3 regions of the Exiguobacterium sp. CH10 genome follow, and region 3 is predicted to be linked to each of the others. Evidence: predicted binding sites of a transcription regulator. Region 3 holds the regulator's gene; each other region holds the start of a gene.
What was found. The regulator LexA, encoded in region 3, represses DNA repair genes until DNA is damaged. The targets are predictions, from matches to a motif close to CGAACATATGTTCG.
Positions count from the first base shown of each region.

Region 1: the regulator LexA is predicted to act here: its motif matches at 1,532-1,545, upstream of uvrB (excinuclease ABC subunit UvrB).
Region 2: the regulator LexA is predicted to act here: its motif matches at 1,849-1,862, upstream of KNP04_RS14135 (YolD-like family protein).

Region 1 is NZ_JACSKO010000001.1:643,436-647,965, reverse strand. It holds gene glpK (glycerol kinase GlpK) at 1-408, opposite strand, end outside; gene KNP04_RS03325 (MIP/aquaporin family protein) at 437-1,144, opposite strand; gene uvrB (excinuclease ABC subunit UvrB) at 1,597-3,567, shown strand; gene uvrA (excinuclease ABC subunit UvrA) at 3,568-4,530, shown strand, end outside.
Region 2 is NZ_JACSKO010000006.1:44,848-49,377, reverse strand. It holds one part of gene KNP04_RS14140 (IS3 family transposase) at 1-531, opposite strand, end outside; one part of gene KNP04_RS14140 (IS3 family transposase) at 531-1,182, opposite strand; gene KNP04_RS14135 (YolD-like family protein) at 1,484-1,825, opposite strand; gene radC (RadC family protein) at 2,197-2,652, shown strand; gene KNP04_RS14125 (hypothetical protein) at 3,043-3,249, shown strand; gene KNP04_RS14120 (hypothetical protein) at 3,410-3,793, shown strand; gene KNP04_RS14115 (helix-turn-helix domain-containing protein) at 4,138-4,530, shown strand, end outside.
Region 3 is NZ_JACSKO010000001.1:189,044-193,573, reverse strand. It holds gene KNP04_RS01015 (methionine gamma-lyase family protein) at 1-204, shown strand, start outside; gene KNP04_RS01010 (MerR family transcriptional regulator) at 297-701, shown strand; gene glnA (type I glutamate--ammonia ligase) at 749-2,089, shown strand; gene KNP04_RS01000 (metal-binding protein) at 2,222-2,662, opposite strand; gene lexA (transcriptional repressor LexA) at 2,662-3,282, opposite strand; gene KNP04_RS00990 (hypothetical protein) at 3,486-3,722, shown strand; gene KNP04_RS00985 (YneB family resolvase-like protein) at 3,794-4,438, shown strand; gene KNP04_RS00980 (DUF896 domain-containing protein) at 4,499-4,530, shown strand, end outside.

The DNA of each region.
Region 1 (4,530 bases), 450 kb from region 3:
GGCGTCGATGAGAAGACCCGTTTTGTCACGAACCATGTCCGAGTGACCTGCCGCTTTTAGCTCTTCACAGATATCAGCAGTTTGACGTGATTGCCAAACAACCGCGTTGTAAACAGGGCGTCCCGTTTCTTTCTCCCAAACGACCGCAGTCTCACGTTGGTTCGTGATCCCGATCCCTGCGATTTCATTCGGGTCGATATCCGCCGAACCGAACGCTTCCGCCATTACAGCGAGGACAGAACCCCAGATCTCATTGGCATTATGCTCAACCCAGCCTGGTTTTGGGAAGTACTGTTTGAATTCGCGCTGTGCGACTGTGACGATTTTTCCATCATGATCAAAAATGATTGCCCGTGAACTAGTCGTTCCTTGGTCCAATGCTAAAATATAACGTTTTTCTTTCGCCATATGTGATTTCCTCCTTCAAAATTATGTGTTAAGGGACGAGAATGCCGTAAATGAGTGCGGCGATGACAGCACCGATAATCGGACCGACAACTGGAATCCATGAATAGCCCCAGTCGGAAGAACCTTTTCCTTTAATCGGAAGGAATGCGTGTGCGATACGTGGCCCAAGGTCACGTGCCGGGTTGATCGCATACCCCGTCGTACCACCGAGCGAAAGACCGATTGAGACGATCAAGAAACCGACGATGAGCGGGTTGAGTCCGTCTGCAAATGTGTTTGCCCCGAATGACAATAATGCAAAGACGAGAACGAAAGTTCCGATAATCTCACCAATCAAGTTAGATGGTGTGTTGCGGATACCTGGTGCAGTAGAGAACGTTGCGAGTTTCAAGCCTGGATCGTCCGTCGCATCGTAATGCGGTTTGTAGTGGACATACACCAAACATGCCCCAATGATGGCCCCGATAAACTGAGCGAGGATGTAGAGTGGGACATCCGCCCATGGGAATTCTCCTGCTGTCGCGAGACCAATCGTGACGGCAGGGTTGATATGTGCGCCTCCGTAAATACCGGCTGCGTAGACCCCGACCATAACGGCAAGACCCCAACCCATTGTGATAACAATCCAGCCAGAGTTTTCCGCTTTGGAATGGCGGAGGACGACGCCGGCGACGACACCGTTACCGAGTAGAATCAATAGCATCGTACCGATAATTTCACTTACAAATGCTGACATGTGATACTCCCCTTTCTCCCTTATGCAATTTGACTTACCACTTCATTATATGCCCAAAATGTAAGCGTTTTAAAACAGTGTTTTTCAAAAATCCTACTTTTTTCCTACAAATGTTCACATTTACACCTGTAAACTTCACATAAAGAGTCAGATAGAGAGCGACATGTTTATGATTTTGACACTACTTTTTAAAAATCATGGGAATTTCAATCGAATAGGAACAAGGTCCAGGATCCGACTTTCCGTGTTCTATGCTACAAAAACGATTGTGAAGCAATTCTCGAAGGTGAAACGCAACAAGATTTGATGTTTCTTTTGAGACAGTAAAGGAAAAAGAAATGATGATATATAAGAGAAAAGGCTTAAATCCGTATGCAAGCTAATAAGCGAATATTTGTTCGTGTCTATGGTATAATCAAGACACTATGAAATGAGAAGGTGAGGAGTATCTTATGGAATCGATTCCGTTTGCATTACAATCTGAATTTCAACCAGGAGGTGACCAGCCTGAAGCGATTCGACAACTTGTCGAAGGCGTTAACCGGGGTGACCGTTATCAGACACTCCTCGGGGCGACCGGAACAGGGAAGACGTTCACCGTCTCGAACGTCATCCAAGAAGTGAAGAAGCCGACACTCGTCCTCGCCCACAACAAGACGCTCGCCGGTCAATTGTATTCTGAGTTCAAAGAGTTCTTCCCGAACAATGCGGTCGAATATTTTGTCAGTTACTATGACTATTATCAACCAGAAGCGTATGTACCTTCGACCGATACGTTCATCGAGAAGGATGCTTCCATCAACGATGAAATCGATAAGCTGCGTCACTCGGCGACGTCGGCTCTCTTCGAGCGGGATGACGTCATCATCGTCGCATCGGTTTCCTGTATATATGGTCTCGGTAACCCGGAAGAATATCGTAGCCTCGTATTGAGTCTGCGGGTCGGTAAAGAGATGGGTCGTGATGAGATGCTTCGTAAGCTCATCGACATTCAATATGAACGAAACGATATCGATTTCCAGCGTGGACGTTTCCGTGTCCGTGGGGACGTCGTCGAGATTTTCCCGGCGTCACGTGATGAACACTGCATGCGAATCGAATTTTTCGGAGACGAGATCGACCGGATTCGTGAGATGGACCCGTTGACGGGTGAAATCATCGCGGACCGCGATCACGTCGCCATCTTCCCGGCATCCCACTTCGTCACACGTGACGAAAAACTGCAAAAAGCAATCGTCAACATCGAAGCGGAACTCGAGGAGCAGCTCGAGAAGTTTCGTGAAGAAGGGAAGCTACTTGAGGCACAACGTCTCGAACAGCGAACGCATTACGATTTGGAGATGATGCGTGAAATGGGGTATTGTTCAGGCATCGAGAACTATTCGCGACACTTAAACTTGATGCCAGAAGGCTCGACACCGTATACATTAATCGACTACTTCCCGGAGGACTTCCTTCTCGTCGCCGATGAGTCACACGTGACGCTCCCACAAGTACGCGGGATGTACAACGGGGACCAGGCGCGGAAACAAGTGCTCGTCGACCACGGGTTCCGTCTTCCTTCTGCGAAGGACAACCGTCCCCTAAAATTCGATGAATTCGAGAAGAAATTGTCACAAGCGATTTTCATCTCGGCGACACCAGGTCCGTACGAGCTCGAACATACACCGAACATGATTGAGCAGATCATTCGTCCGACAGGGTTACTCGACCCGACCATCGAGATTCATCCGATCAAAGGACAAATCGACTACTTGATGGACCAGATTCGCGAACGCATCAAGAGAGACGAGCGCGTTCTCGTGACGACGCTCACGAAGAAAATGGCAGAAGACTTGTCCGACTACTTGCGTGAAGCAGGAATCAAGGTCAACTATATGCACTCCGAGATCAAGACGCTCGAACGGATTGAAATCATCCGTGACCTTCGTCTCGGGAAATATGACGTGCTCGTCGGGATCAACTTGTTACGAGAAGGGCTCGACATTCCGGAAGTCAGTCTCGTGACGATTCTCGATGCCGACAAGGAAGGATTCCTCCGTTCGGACCGTTCGCTCATCCAGACGATTGGACGGGCGGCCCGTAATGCGAACGGACACGTCATCCTATTTGCGGACAAGATGACCGATTCGATGGCACGAGCCATCGAAGAGACGGATCGTCGTCGGACAATCCAACAAGCATATAATGAAGAACATGGCATTACGCCACAGACGATTCGAAAAGACGTCCGTGGTGTCATCCGAGCGACGGTCGAGGCCGAAGAAGAGGCACTCGAATCGCTCAGTACGATGAAACCGGCCGAACGCGAGGCGGCGATTGCCAAACTAGAAGAAGAAATGAAGCAAGCGGCGCGCGATCTCCAGTTCGAGCGTGCAGCCGAATTGCGTGACTTAATCTTGGAGTTGAAGGTAGGGAATTAAATGGCTGAAAAGAAAAATGCGATTGTCATCAAAGGGGCACGCGTCAACAACTTAAAAAATATCGACATCGATATCCCACGTGACCAGCTCGTCGTCTTGACGGGCTTGTCCGGCTCCGGGAAGTCGTCGCTCGCGTTCGATACGATTTATGCGGAAGGGCAGCGACGCTACGTCGAGAGTTTATCTGCGTACGCTCGTCAGTTCCTCGGACAGATGGATAAGCCGGATGTCGATACGATTGAAGGCTTAAGTCCGGCCATCTCGATTGACCAGAAGACAACGAGCCGAAACCCGCGCTCGACCGTCGGAACGGTGACGGAGATTTACGACTATCTCCGACTCTTGTTCGCACGTATCGGGAAACCGGTCTGTCCGAACCACGGTATTGAAATCTCGAGTCAGACGATTTCGCAGATGGTCGACCAGGTGATGGAATTGCCAGAACGGACGCGACTTCAGATTTTGGCACCAATTGTGTCAGGTCGTAAAGGGACGCACGTCAAAGTGTTCGACTCGTTGAAGAAAGAAGGGTTCGTCCGTGTCCGCGTGAACGGAGAGACCATCGAACTGACGGATGAGATCGAGCTCGACAAAAACAAGAAGCACTCGATTGAAGTCGTCGTCGACCGTCTCGTCGTCCGACCTGACGTCGAAGGGCGCCTTGCCGACTCTCTCGAGACGGCGTTACGCCTCGCCGACGGACGTGTCATCATCGACAAGATGGACGGGACCGAGCTTCTCTTCAGCGAACACCACGCTTGCCCGATTTGTGGATTCTCAATCGGAGAACTCGAACCACGTATGTTCTCTTTCAACTCACCGTTCGGGGCTTGCCCGACGTGTGACGGACTCGGGACGAAACTAGACGTCGACCCAGAACTCGTCATCCCTGATCCATCGAAGACGTTAAAAGAAGGGGCGGTCGCTGCATGGCAACCGACGAGTTCGCAATATTATCCGCAA
Region 2 (4,530 bases), on a different contig from region 3:
ATCCGTCATAAAGATCACGAATCACACTGAGATAGGCCTTCTTAGATAGGCCATATTTAAATTCTGTCACATCCGTTACCCATTTCTCATTCGGCTTTTTAACTGTGAATTCACGGTTTAATACGTTCTCTGCCACATGTTGTGGTGACGACTTTTTGTGCCGTTTTCGCTTCTGGCGGATGACCGAACGGATCTCATGGATACGCATGAGACGATAGATGCGCTTCTCATTGTATGCCGGCAGGTCATGCTGGCGTCGTCTGCGATTGACCGTCATGGTGATCCGTCGATAACCGTAGGTCCCGTTCACCTGGTCGTAGAGGAGGCGGATGTCTTCCAATAGGCTCAAGTTCTCTTCTTCGCGTACCGAGACGGTACGCTTCAACCATTTATAGTAGGCGGCCCGTGAGACCTGCGCGATCTCGCACAGGAGCACGACCGGGAACGTGTCGGTCGTCGACATTTCCTCGATGACCATGTATCGCAATTGTAGCCTGATCTGGCTGATCAACCTCTCCTCTCGATTTCCTCCAACTTTTTTAGGAACAGGTTCTCGGCACGAAGGCGCTCGTTCTCCCGCTCGATCTGTTGAATGCGACGTTCGAGCTTCTCCTCGTTGGTCAGTTCCTCTTCTTGCTTCGTCCGTCCGCGCCGGTCCTCGAGCCCGTGCACGCCGTCGGCGTCATATTTTTTCGTCCACCCATAGACCTGTTGGTACGACACGGCGAATACCTCGGCCGTCCGTTGATAGTTCCGTCCGTTGTCCAGGCAATACCTGACTATCTCCATGCGTTCCTCGAATGCGGTCTTTCTCCCTTTTGTCATAGCTCGATCCATCCCTTTTCTCGAATCTGTTAACTCGCTATGACTAGTATACTTCTTAATCCATTTTCGAAGAACAGATCCATCACTGATTTGATAGTTGGAGAGGACTTCCATCGTGGTGGCCCCGTCGAGGTAGTCACGGACGGCCGCGATTTTCTGTTCCTTGGTGTACAGTTTCCATGTCTTCGATTCCTTCAATGCGTCACTCCCGCCGGTATCGAATTTCACTTTCCACACCCGGAGGGTATTCTCAGAAACGTGATGAGTCTCCATGATTTCCTTCCATGTATGCGTTTCTTCTTCCATCATGCGCAGTGCAGCCAGTTTTTGTTCGATTGAATGCCGACTTCTCGCCATAAAAAAACACTCCCCAATAGAATAAACAGATTTGTTATTTCATCTGTCTACCTATTGGGGAGCATATCATTCTTGAGTCAGTTATTCTTTTTGTTTATTTATTTAGGAGTCAGTATGTACTTTCTCACAAAAGATGAAAAAAATTAAAGAAGTACAAAAATATATAATGTCTTGATGTTTTAGGAAGCTATTCTTTGATGATAAAGTTAATGAGAGCTAATCAGGATTTTATTTCATTTTTAGGGAAGTCTGTGTCACGAAATAATTTTCGTGACACAGACTTCGAACAACCGCCAGGGCGTTAGTCCATCGATTGTTCCACGTGAATGATTACCTCGAACGGCACATGGATGATCCCGTCCCGCTGATTGGCCAGTTCGACGGTCCGCTCCAAATAGTTCGTCCGGTGCACGAACCCCTTGAATCTTTTCATCTCCCGCTCCTCCACATATCTCACCTCCACCATATCCCCGCTGAAGATCGCGTCATTCAACACATTCTCATAGACCGATAGGACCTGTTCATCGACATCGGGCATCTCAATCTTTTGGATTTCCTTGTAGTACTTCGTCAGCAGCGCCTTGTGCTCGGGCATGAGGAATGGGATCCATTTTAACTCACCCCGGTCGCGATACATCGTCATAACAATCACCCCTCTCAATAAAACGAACGTTTGTTCTTATTTTATACCCGATTTGTCTCGTTTGAACAGTCTTTTTCGTGATTGGTGATCCGTGCGTCCTGTTTCCGTACTCTAGCTTGCTGGTCGTCGGTGCAAGGGACGTCAAAAAAATGACGCGCCCTCCGGTCCGTCTTCCTCCGCTTAAAGCTCAAAGCGAGGCTTTTCGCTCGTTGGCTACGGAAGCCTGTCCCTCCGTTTGCTCTACGCATTTTTTTGAGGCTCTCCCTGCGGTCGCCCTTGCACCGTCTCCCGACGCTCGCTGCGTTCCCGTCAACAGGACGCACAACGGTGTTCGTTCTGAGGTCAGCTTATCCGAAAGGGGACAAATCATCATGGAACTATCCGCCATCATCGAGGTCATCCGTATCAAACAAGAGGTTCGCGAGGAAATGGTCGCCCTCGAGCACGCCATTATCCATTCGCCGGACAGCGCCCGACAAATCGGGTCATCGTTCATCGGGGATGACGACCGTGAAGTGTTCCTCGTCATCATGCTTAACACGAAGAACCGGGTCATCGGCGTCCATCGGGCGCACGTCGGGAGCGTCAACTCGAGCGTCGTCCACCCACGGGAGGTCTTCAAATGCGCCATCTTGAACAACGCCTCGTGCCTCATTGTTTGCCATCAGCACCCGAGCGGGGACCCGACCCCGAGCCGGGAGGACATCCTCGTCTCCGAACGGTTACATGAAGCAGGGGACCTCATCGGCATCCCGGTGCTCGACCATCTCATCCTCGGAGCGGCCGAGTCGTACGTCAGCATGAAACAGCGAGGTTACATGGGTTGAACAGAATGGAGTGGGGCCGGGGGACCGGTCTCGGTCCTTCCGGTAAGGGCAAGGACGAAAAACGTGCGTTTTTCTTTGAGGGGACGGGCGACTCGCGTTGCTCTCGCCTAGATCCATAGAGCGGGATCCGGAAAAGGTCCGTTTTCGTATGACGAAAACGAGATGGTTCGTGTGTGAAGATTGGACGTTGTTTTGGACTGTCTCGTAAGAAGATTGTTTGATGAAATGGCAGAAGTGAAAACACGGTTTGTTTATTGAAAATGACCATGTTTTCTAAACAAGCCCTAGGGCTTGTTTGAAACAACACCAGGGCTTACGTGAAAGTAGCCGAGATGTTGCTTACGTGGATGCGAGATATCATTAGGCTATCAAATGGAGAGGATGATTCAGATGGACAGCTTCCAACTAGATCAACAGACGATGGACGAGATGACGGAGGTATTGCTTCGACGCCTTCCTGACCGGATTCAAGAAGATTTTGACGACTTAAAACTTGTGAGCATGGATCTGCTTTGTGATGTGAAGGAAGGAGAACGCTTGACCCACCTCACCGTCTTTTTCAATACCAATATGATTCGACGGAATCGTCGTACATAAGAAAAAGGAATGTTTGTATACATGTATATTTGTATACGTGTATACATGTATATGTGTATACAGTTTTAAAAAGTCTTCATTTCTGTAGGTTCATGAACAAGGACTGAACTGGCTCTGGAGGGGGAATCGTTTTAGAGAGGACCAGAAGGGGGGAGACGTGATGAACGAGGGACTGCTTGATGACTATGCGTTCGAAGGGTTGGATCCGTTCGTCCGGACGGTGTTCTCGGAACTGATGGAACATCCCGAGTGGATGCGTGTCGTCGACAAGGAACATTGCGTCGAGAAGGTCGTCCGGTTCGATGAGGGACGGAACTCGCCTTACTTTCGCGTGGTGATCTATCTGGATGCGGAAGAGCGTCCAATCAAGATCGTGTATCTATATGGGACATGGGTGGTGGCGGATGGGGATGTCAGTTTCGTCGTCTCAGAGCTATCCAGGGATGTATTCGAATATGAGGTGATGCATGTCCATTGGCTCATCAAGTATCGGTTCGAGGATTGGGGCGTGTCTGAAGACGGGGCATGGAAGAAGGAATGGTGATTTGGGCTCATGCGTGAGCGTCTAACGCCTTAGGGCGAAGTCGCTCATCGCACCGCTGCCTCCCTGACGGCCCGATAACAAGAGCTGCCGGCTCACCGCCGCATCTCTATGTTCCTGGACCTTTCTGACGGAAGGCACGGAGCGTAAGAGCAAGGTCAAAACCAAAAACGTGGGCGTGTCTCACGCCACGCGAGGAACACCATTCGGTCGAATGGTGTTTTTGTTTGTAAGCTATTCGTTTTTTTTCTGATCAACTCGGATTCCGTTCAGAAATTAGCTTACTTTAATACAATGAATATAGTATTATTTAATAAAACCATCATTGTGTTAAAGGGAGGTCTATTATGTATACGATTGACGAAGCATTTGAAATCTTATCAAAGAACAAGCTCACGACCCACAAGGAGACGGTCCGCAACTGGGTACGAAAAGGCGTGATACAGGCAGAACCGCTCGAGTCGCGTAAAAAAGGCTATCGGATTAGTGAGGAGGCGCTCGAACAGTTCATCAAAGAACGGATGCCTGAAGGATGGGAGCTGTATCCAGAGTCGATGACAGGAGATTCACGAGATGTCGTCAAGAATGAAGAAGAGGCCCCGTATCATGTTGAAGTCGATGTAGAAACGATTAGAGAGCAAGTCCGCGAGGAGATGTGGTACGAGCTTCTCGGTAAATTCGTCTTCGAGGACTATTTCGTCCTAAAGAAATCAGAGGTCAAGGCTGCCGTCGAGCATATG
Region 3 (4,530 bases):
GTCATCATGGCAGCAGGGACGTTCATTCAAGGATCATCGATCGAGTTGTCAGCGGATGGACCGCTTCGTGCACCATACACAGCGTATGTTCAAGGTGGTCTGACGTATGCCCATGTGAAGGTCGCTCTTATGTTGGCGTTGAGCCAATTACACGATAAAGGACTGGTCGAATTTAACGACCAAAATCAGCAAGCACATTTGTAACCGTTCTGTCATGTTAACTTTCTTAACATCTATTGACAGAATTGTTGTCATGTATTATTCTCACATTGTGAGACAGAAAAGGAGGGGTAAGGATGGCTGATCAATTTCGTCGCTCCAACCCATTGTTTCCGATTGGAATCGTCCAAGATCTGACGCAACTGACTGGTAGACAGATTCGGTATTATGAAGAACAGGGTCTGATTTCGCCTAGTCGGACGGAATCGAAACGACGGCTTTATTCCTTTAATGATGTCGAACGTCTACTCGCAATCAAGGATTACATTGACCAAGGCTTTAATTTGGCGGCGATTCGCCACATGTTAGAGCAAGAAGGTGAAAAAGAAGCGGAAACGTCTGCTCCGGCCGCACCGGTCAATGAAGCACCAAAGGTTTCGGAAAAAGAGTTACATCATTTGTTGAAAACACAGCTTCAAGAAGCCGGTCGTTTTAATAAGACGTCGCTCATTCAAGGCGAGCTTTCACGTTTTTATCGATAACGCCGCGCACATCAACCATTACACAATGTGAGAGGGGACATTTTACCATGGCCAGAAAAACGTTCACAAAAGAAGACATTAAACGCATCGCACAAGAGGAAGACGTACGCTTTATTCGTCTTCAATTCACGGATATCCTCGGAACAATCAAAAACGTCGAGGTGCCGATCAGCCAATTGGACAAAGCACTTGATAACAAGATGATGTTTGACGGATCGTCAATCGAAGGATTCGTCCGCATCGAGGAATCAGACATGTACTTATATCCAGACCTCAACACATGGGTTGTCTTCCCGTGGACAGATGGCAGCGGAAAAGTCGCTCGCTTAATTTGTGATATTTATAACCCAGACGGTACACCATTCAGTGGTGACCCGCGCGGTACACTCAAGCGTAACCTTGAGAAAATGCAAAAACTTGGCTTCTCAGCGTTCAACGTTGGACCAGAGCCAGAGTTCTTCTTGTTCAAGAAAGACGCATCAGGTCGTCCGACACTTGAACTCAACGACCAAGGTGGATACTTCGACTTGGCGCCAGTTGACCTCGGTGAAAACTGCCGTAAAGAAATCGTCATCGAACTTGAAAACATGGGCTTTGAAATCGAAGCATCACACCACGAAGTTGCACCAGGACAACACGAAATCGACTTCAAATACGCAGATGCTGTCACAACGGCAGATAACATCCAAACGTTCAAGCTCGTTGTTAAGACGATCGCTGCGAAGTATGGTCTTCACGCGACATTCATGCCAAAACCACTCTTTGGAGTGAACGGTTCAGGAATGCACGCGAACATGTCACTCTTCAAAGGTGACACAAACGTCTTCTACGATCCGAATGGCGACATGGAACTTTCAGACACAGCTCGCGCGTTCACAGCTGGTATCTTGGAGCACGCTCGTGCGTTCACAGCAGTATGTAACCCGACTGTGAACTCTTACAAGCGTCTTGTACCTGGTTACGAAGCACCTTGCTACGTTGCATGGAGCGCACGCAACCGTTCACCACTCGTACGTGTACCAGCGGCGCGTGGTCTCTCGACTCGTATCGAAGTACGTTCGGTTGACCCGGCAGCGAACCCGTACCTTGCACTTGCAGCTCTCTTGGCTTCAGGTCTTGACGGAATCGAAAAAGATTTGAATGCTCCAAAACCAATCGACAGCAACATCTACGTGATGGACAAGCCAGAGCGTGTTGCGAACGGAATCGACGATCTCCCAGCAACGCTCTTCGACGCACTCGAAGTCCTTCGTGCGGACAAAGTCGTGATGGAATCACTCGGTGAGCACATCGGCGAACACTTCCTCGAATTGAAAGAAATCGAGTGGGATATGTTCCGTATGCAAGTCACGGAGTGGGAACGCGATCAGTACATGACGCTCTACTAATAGAAGAAATATGCAAAAAGAGCACGGAATGACCTTCATCTGAAGATTGTTCCGTGCTCTTTCATTTACTATGCCATTTAAGTAAAAAAGACCACCTCCGTGAAAAAATCGGCAGGTGGTCCTTTTAATTGTTCAGAATGCTTTCTTAAAAAATGTTGATGTATAGTCGAGCATCGTGTGTAGCGTCGTTGCAAATACGAGACCTAAAAAGAACGACATGCCGTGAACGTCCACCCACGACCGAATTTCTGTTTCATATGCCGTGAAAGGCAAAAGTAGAATGAGTGGAAAGCCGATGTACGCAATCCGAATTAGGTCACTCAAAACAGGTAAATGCGAAAAGAGCGAACGGTGCGGCATGAGCTTTACGTATGGGAGCCATATGAATTTAAGTGGACCCCATCGGTAATAGGCATCTGATTTTAAGTCAAGATCTGGGGAGAGCCAGAGTGTACCGATAATCGCACCGATGATCAATGCGAACGGAATATCGATTTCAATAAAAGGCGTGGCAACCGCAAGTGCGCCGGTTGCCACGAGATTCGTTCGGGTATGGGTCTTGCCACTAGCCATTAATGAATCGTCCGGTATACACCGATGACCTTCCCTAAAATCGAGACGTTGTCAAAATACATCGCTTCTAACTCGTCGTTCTCCGGTTGAAGGCGGACCTTTGAAGCTTCCTTATAAATCCGCTTCACAGTCGCTTCGCCTTCTTCCGTCATAGCAACGACAATCTCTCCATTGTCGGCCGTGCTCTGCTGGCGGACGAGCACACGGTCTCCGTCTAAGATGCCTGCGTTGATCATCGAATCCCCAGAGACAGACAACATGTATACATTATCTGAACCGACGATATGTGCTGGGAGCGGGAAGTGCTCTTCTACGTTCTCGATGGCGGTGATCGGTGTCCCGGCAGTGACTTTCCCGATGACCGGTACGTACATGACGGACTCTTGTTCTTCCATTGTCGGCATATCTTCAGTCAAAATTTCAATCGCGCGAGGTTTCGTCTTGTCTCGACGGATCAACCCGCGTTTTTCCAAACGATCTAAGTGACCATGTACGGTCGAACTAGAAGCAAGGCCGACGGCTTCTCCAATTTCACGAACAGAAGGCGGATATCCCTTTGCCCGAACTTCGTCTTTGATGAAATCAAGAATCTGTTGTTGTCGCGCTGACATTTTTTTCATTATGTTCACCTCGATGTAATCGAATAACCTGCAAACGCATCCTATTCTTTATGTGTCTAGTGTAACACAAGAACACATGAGCGTACAAACATTCGTTCGTTTTTTTGTGTTGACCGAACACGGGTTCTTGTTTTATGATGAGAACAGATAAACGAACAAACGTTCTAACGAACATATATTCTTATACAGGAGGCAATGCAATCATGAAAGATACACTTAACGGAATCATTTTAGTCGGGATGCTCTTGGTCGGGATGTTCGCTTTTTATTTGGCAGGGGAGATGCGGGGGGAACCGGCGGTAGTCGAACCGGTCGTCACTACGGAACGTACGATTGAAGAAGAAGTCGCTTATGCCCAAGCGGAATCACTCGAAGCGCAAATTATGGCAGAGCGAGAAGAGCATAATGAACGAAAAACAAAATGGTATGCCGCTGAGTGATTGTTGATCGTTGCGAACCGTTCTGGAACTGTGTATCGTAAGGAATGAATGCGATGAAAGGGAGTGATGCGATGCGAGTCGTCATCTATTGTCGGGTATCGACGAACAAGTCCACCCAAGAGACATCACTCAGTCGGCAAGTCGATGAATTACAGCATCTAGCTTCGCAACTAGGGGCAGAAGTCATAGAGATCATCACGGAGCAAGAGAGTGGATATGATGTGAATCGACAGGGGCTCCTTGATTTGCTTGACCATGTGTCGATGTCTGATTTGGATGCCGTGCTTGTCACGGACGACAGTCGCCTGGGACGAGGGAATGCCAAGATTGCCATCTTGCATACATTGATGAAGCATGACGTTCGGTTGCTGACGATGCAATCGACGTCGGAATATGTCGTTTCTGATGCCGAAAAAATGGTATTAGAGATTGTCAGTGTTGTGGAAGAGTATCAACGTAAAATTCACAACGCTAAAATTTCTCGCGGGATGCGCCGTGCTGTCGCTAACGGATTCAATCCACAGCGTAATATTCAAAACAATGATCAAGGTGGACGACATCGAATCGAAGTGCCGATTGAGGAGATTATCCAACTGCGCGAGCGTGGGTTGACATTTGCTGAGATTGCGGCAACACTCCGTGGATTCGGTTATGAAGTGTCGAAAGCGACCGTCAATCGACGGTATCTCGAGCACCAGTCAGTAGCTGAAACTTGATTCTTCCTCTCTGATTTTGTAAAGTATAAGAACAAATTCACTAGAGAGGGGGCGAGTCAGATGTTAGCACCAGGACAATTGGAGCGAATCAA